DNA from 2 places in the Virgibacillus dakarensis genome. Region 2 is predicted to be linked to the other one. Evidence: predicted binding sites of a transcription regulator. Region 2 holds the regulator's gene; the other holds the start of a gene.
The links. Region 2 encodes Rex, which represses fermentation and respiration genes when NADH is low (regulators of the CRP and FNR family bind a similar motif). Its sites were predicted from a motif close to TTGTGAAATATTTCACAA; they were not measured.
Positions count from the first base shown of each region.

Region 1 (3,200 bases), on a different contig from region 2:
ACTGGATGGTTTTATGTATCGCTTTGTTGTCGTCTATTCGGACAAGCTCAATGAACAAAAGGAAAAAACTTTCCTGCGTAAACTGGGAAAGGAACGTATAAAACTCGAAAAGGCAATAGATACATTTGAAAGTACCGTGTATCATTGTGAATCAGATGCCAAGGAAGCTTTGGAGAAGTTTGAAAAAGAAAATGCAAGTCATTATTTCCAGTATTCATTTAAGATGGAACCGGAAGAACAAACGGAAAAACGAAAGAAACGGGGACGTCCAAAAAAGAATGAGGTTCCCAACGTCATCACGGTATATCGTCCTCATCTCCAATGTCTGGAGGAAATAGAGGAGGCAGTTGAGGAAAAGAAACGTAAATTAAGTACGTTCATCCTTATCACGGACAAATGTGATCGTCAAGAGATGACAGACTTAGAGATCCTTCAAACCTATAAAGGGCAAGAAGCTGCGGAAACGCGTTTTCGTGTTTTAAAAAGTCCTCAAATGATAGATGGGTTTTTCCTAAAAAAACCTAGCCGCGTGGCAGCATTAGGAATTGTTTTTGTGATGGCGCTTCTCGTATATGGCATTCTTGAAAATCGTGTTCGAGAAAAAATGAAACAGGAGGAGAAGCCTCTAAATTTAGCTGGAAATAGAAAGTTATTTAATCCGACAGGTCAAGTGTTATTGAAAGAGCTCAAAAAAATAAAAATCATATATATCCAGCAAAATGGAGAGACACTTCGCTTTCTTCCAGATAACATCAATGAAGAATGTAAACGAATCCTTGAACTTGCGGGTTATGATATGACAATATACGTGTCGAAACAAGCAGAAAATACAGTAGTTTAAGTGAGATATGGGGGATTGCGAAAATGAAATGTCGAATATAAAGGAAAAACAAAGAAGAAAGTCTACTATTAAGGAATTAACAAAATAGAGATATTAATTTTAAAAAATGCACCTGAAAAATAGGAGAAAGTTTATCTTTCAGGTGCCGAATATGGGTTCTAGGTAAAGAAAGTATAAAAATTTAGGTTCTATTCTGCTTACGTCAGAGTTGGCCATGTCCAGCTCCAGCGCCCAGCAACTAGCAAACTTCACACTCCTTCACTACGATAAGTCAACATCGGTTCGCTTCCAGCTCACCGTGTTTCCTTTATCTCATTGCGGAGTGCTCCAGTTTGTACGTTGCTAAACGGGCGCTTGCGCTTTTCTTATTGGATTGTGACGGATTTGTTGCAATTTATAACTGGTGTTAACAACGCGTAAACCTTTCTATACCAGTGGTTTGCCCCAATATCGTTACAGTGGGAACCCGCTGCTGCTAATTTTTCCCCCTATAACTGTAATAAAAATCACAGTTGCTCGTGATTTATTTCACTTCTTGCATAGCACTTCCCTAATAAGATGTAAGTGTAATAGTCAGAACCAAGGAGGGTTGGAAATGAACACAACCAAAGCGAATATTTCCAAACAGCAAGAGGGCGCAGATGACGTAAAATCGTTAAAAGGCACGTTGGTGTCAACAGGAATCGTCGGTGCTGTGATCGTCATAATGTGGGTAGCGGTATTTTGGTTATATATGACTAGATTATAGGGGGGAGAGGGCATGCATAAATTTGAGGAAATTTGGCTCACCTTAAGTGCAGGTATTTTAATCATTTTTATGGTGGTTGTCGGCTATCAAACGTTTGCATTAGGTATGGGGCCGCCAAGTGAAAAAGAAACGATTGATCCGCAAAAAGTAGATCAGATTGCACCATTTAACGATCCGGGAGTAAAGAAAATTGGTGAAAACGAATATGAAGTAGTCATGACACTACAGGCATTTGGTTTCAACCCAGGTAATATTGAAGTACCAGCTGGGGCAAAAGTGAACTTTACTATGACGTCAAAGGATGTGACACATGGCTTCCAAATTGCTGAAACAAATGTGAATGCAATGGTAATGCCAGGACATATTCAAAAAATATCACACACATTTGATAAGCCGGGAAACTATTTAATTTTATGTAACGAATATTGTGGCACAGGACATCAGATGATGTCTACAACAATTACCGTGAAGTAAAGGAGGGGAACTGAAATGGAACAAGCGATTCAATCAACATTACGGGAGAAAGCGAACAGAGCATTAGGTGTCAATCTCAAGGACGCGAAACTATCAAAAGCATACCTATCCGTATCCTTCATCACCTTGCTTGTTGGCGGTATTTTAGGATTATTGCAAGGGCTTGAGCGTTCCGGTTTGCTGGAATTGCCAGCTTGGCTGAACTATTATCAAGTGTTAACAGCACATGGAATTTTACTCATTCTTATTTTCACGTCAACATTTACAATCGGTTATTTATATGCAGGGGTTTCCCATACACTTGGCGGATTGCTGCCAAAAGTCCGGAAAATGGCTTGGACTGGATTTGTCCTCATGCTAATTGGTGTAGCATTAGTAGTCATCACGATTGTGGCAAATGAAGCGTCTGTTTTATATACGTTTTACCCGCCGCTTGCAGCATCACCGGTGTTTTATATTGGATTAGTGTTTGTTGTACTTGGAATATGGTCGTGCTGTTTTGGGGTGTTTATCAACTATAACCACTGGCGGAAAAATCATCGCGGTGAGGTAACTCCATTACTGGCATTTTTCGCTATGGGCGTCTTTGTATTATGGTTTTTTGGAAGTCTTGGTGTAACCACCGAAGTTTTAACGCTTATTCCTTGGTCATTGGGCTGGAAAGAAACGATCAATGTAATGGTTAGTCGTACATTGTTCTGGAGCTTTGGTCATACATTAGTAAACATTTGGTATATTGTAGCAACCTCCGCATGGTATGTCGTAGTACCAAAGATTATCGGCGGAAGAGTGTTTAGTGACAAATTAGCAAGACTGGTAGTTGTTTTACTAGTGATTCTTAATATACCTGGAGGATTCCACCATCAGATCATTGATCCGGGAATTTCGGAATCAGTTAAGTTTTTACATGTATTTATGAGTATATCAATTGCGTTTCCTTCTCTAATGACTGCATTCGCTATGTTTGCCGTATTTGAACGGGCTGGCAGGAAATTAGGTGGAAAAGGGCTGCTGGGATGGTTCAAAAAACTGCCATGGGGCGATGTTCGGTTCCTGGCGCCGATGGTTGCAATGATCGCCTTTATTCCTGCAGGAGCTGGTGGTATTGTAAATACGAGCAACCAGATGAACCAGGTT
Region 1 is NZ_LT732553.1:541,773-544,972, forward strand. Features, by position in the region: gene CZ382_RS02695 (IS1634 family transposase) at 1-841, shown strand, start outside; gene CZ382_RS02700 (cytochrome c oxidase subunit 2A) at 1,437-1,589, shown strand; gene CZ382_RS02705 (cytochrome c oxidase subunit II) at 1,602-2,063, shown strand; gene CZ382_RS02710 (cbb3-type cytochrome c oxidase subunit I) at 2,079-3,200, shown strand, end outside.
Region 1: CZ382_RS02700 (cytochrome c oxidase subunit 2A) is a predicted target of Rex. The motif match lies at 1,358-1,375, and genes of this name have one in related genera.

Region 2 (3,200 bases):
CGTAAACATGTCCAAATAATTACCTCCAGTTCACCTATTTTTATTGAAATACTGAGTTTTTTGTCCAATCAGAAGGGGTTTACTGACATAAGGTATTACTACAGCAGCAAAATTTCTCGCTCGCTTTTACTTTTACGTCAACTAACATCACCCTTAAAAAAACCATTATATTTGATTCAATGGGAAAGGAGTAAATGTAGGATGTCAGTGAATCCTTATTATCATCAGTGTTTAAGATGCGTTGGACGTCCTGTCAGAATCAGAACAAGAGATGGCCGTGTACATCATGGGGTCGTTTCACGCGTCAGTAATTCACATGTCTACCTTCGTCCAATGGGAAACCGAAATCTTGGCGGGTTCGGTTATGGGTATGGTGGATACGGTGGATATGGCGGCTGGGGATGGGGATGGGGTTTTGGTGCAGGAATCGCCCTAGCAGCTATTGCAGCCTTATCACCATTATTCTTTTGGTAAAACCTGAACATTCCTTACCACATGCTGCGGCTGGAAGATGTATATATTATCCCTTCACCCTTTTCAGCATTGCAAAAAGCCTGTGCCTAAGCAGGCTTTTTGCTTAGCTTGAAAAATCCGAATCCGCATAAATAGTTTCTGCAGGGACATGTAATGTTCCTTTTATCCGTTTTTGTTTATTTTTCATATACGATGACACGATATGAAATCCGACATTGTATCCAGCCCATCTGGGAATAAAACCTTCTCCATACAATAGGTCATGGTGCCGCCGGTCTTTTTTCGGCAATGTTAAATTTGGTTTTAACCATCTTTTAAAATATTTCTGTGCAGTATTAGCGTCATATATGGATGCCCATTTAGCTAAGTGATCCTTACCTAGGCGTTCCTGCACTGCCATTTCCGCTAAACCTTCCAGAACAATGGAATCCAGCAGTTCAATCTTGTCTTCCCGTTTATCAAGATAATGAAGTCGGCATACATGATTATATTCGTGGGTGAGAAGTTTTTGCAGTTCTTCTTTCGTATTGTTCCCGGCAGCAAACAGGAAAACCTTGTCTTGATAGGACAAGCCGGACAACCCATTAAAGTCAGCCTGCAATTTTTTGTTTTGCAAATCAGAAGGGAATATAAAAACGGGAACATCCGGCCCATCCCATTCCTTTTTTAATTTGGCAAACCCCTCTTCTATGATATTCCAGCAATTGCTATGGATTAAAGATTCAATTAATTCCTTATCCTGTGAGCCCGGTAAAAAAAGACCGTGGTAAAGCAAATGTTGATGGATATCAGCGGAAGAAGCATCCTGAAAATAAGGGATTAACTTCTCGCATATTTGCTCCTTTTGCTGCCGTCGCTGCTCCACCCGTAATTTCCCCTTCTTCTTGATATAATCCTTCAGCCATTTATCCGTTTCCACAACTGCCATTTACTTCAATCCTTTTCCCGAATAAATAACGATCACTATACAGTATGTTAGCGGAAGCAATTTGTTGAGGAAATAGTAAAACTTCTATTTGAGAACTATGCCGTATAATTTTTTAAAACGTAAAAAAGGCTTCCTGCTTAACAGAAAACCTTTAAACGCTTATATTTGCATCCTTCCCAAACTAAAACCTAATCTAATGGATAATGTTTTAAGAAGTAAACCAGCGCCTGTAATTCTACAGCTAAATCAATATGATGAACGCGAATATTGTCTGGAACGGATATCCGTGCCGGCGTAAAATTAAGGATACCTGCAATACCTTGATCGACAAGCCTTTCGGTGATCCCGTCTGCTTCAGTTGCCGGTACCGTTAAGATCGCAACTTGAACGCCAGCTATTTTTTCCTCCAACTCATCAATATGGTAAATTGGAACACCGCCAATTTCTGTCCCTATCTTATCCGCATTCGTATCAAACGCCATTACTATTTTTGTATTATTGTTTTTCATAAAATTATAATGTAAAAATGCAGTACCAAGATTTCCAACACCGATCAGCGCAACCTTGGTCACTTCATCCTGATCCAATGTTTTCCGGAAAAAACCAAGTAAATATTCGACGTTGTAACCATAGCCCTTTTTCCCCAATGCCCCAAAATAGCTGAAATCGCGCCTTATCGTTGCCGAGTCCACCTTAACAGCCTCACTCAATTCTTTGGATGAGACTCGCCTTTTCCCCTGATAATGCAAATTATTTAAAAATCGATAATATAGCGGCAGTCTTTTTGCGGTAGCTTGTGGAATTTTATTCTGATCCACGATTACTCCTCCTTCCCTTTCCGATAGTAATCACCTGATTTTCCGCCCTTTTTCTCCAGTAGATAGGTTTCCCCGATTACCATTCCTTTATCAATTGCCTTACACATGTCATAGATTGTAAGTGCAGTCGCTGAAGCTGCCGTTAATGCTTCCATTTCAACACCTGTACTGCCTTTTGTCTTAACAAATACCTCTATATGTAATACATACGTATCAGCCGAAACCTGCCAGTCAAACGAAATATCTATTCCTTTTAATTGTAATGGATGGCACATTGGAATCCATTCAGAAGTTTTCTTGGCAGCCATAATCCCGGCAACCTGTGCAACTGCAAGCACGTCACCTTTTTTTATTTGATTACTACTAATTTTTTGGTAAATTTCTTCTGAGACTTTAATACTGGATGTTGCAAGGGCGGTTCGATCTGTTTCCTTTTTTTCACTAATATCAACCATCCGAGCCCGTCCCTCTTCATTAAAGTGTGTGAAATTTGCCATATGCTCATCTCCATTTCACTTTTACGTTCCGTATATCTCTTAGTTTATCAGAAAAAATCCAATAAGTCGTGATTTTATTCACAAATTATATTGCGAGCCCAATTAAGAATGCGATACACTTATGTGGATGAGGTGAACGAAATGATTATCATGCAATTAAACGGGATCTCCAAATCCTTTGGTGCGGAACAAATACTATCGAATATAAAACTGGAAATAAAAGAAAAAGACCGGATTGCTATTGTCGGCCGAAACGGTGCTGGTAAATCGACCCTGCTCAAAATAATGGCTGGGGAGCTTAGCTATGATGAAGGTGACATGCATAAACCAAAGGATCTTTCCATTGGCTATTTGTCCCAGCACACTGGCCTTAAATCAGATAAAACCATTTGGGAAGAAATGCTTGCTGTCTTTCAGCACTTGCTTGATCAGGAAAAAGATTTGCGTTTGTTGGAAACGGAAATGGAGCAAGCTGCTTCCTTA
Region 2 is NZ_LT732554.1:2,542,641-2,545,840, reverse strand. Features, by position in the region: gene CZ382_RS21715 (class I SAM-dependent methyltransferase) at 1-9, opposite strand, end outside; gene CZ382_RS21710 (hypothetical protein) at 202-474, shown strand; gene CZ382_RS21705 (DUF2268 domain-containing protein) at 578-1,402, opposite strand; gene CZ382_RS21700 (redox-sensing transcriptional repressor Rex) at 1,591-2,220, opposite strand; gene moaC (cyclic pyranopterin monophosphate synthase MoaC) at 2,223-2,717, opposite strand; gene CZ382_RS21690 (ABC-F family ATP-binding cassette domain-containing protein) at 2,859-3,200, shown strand, end outside.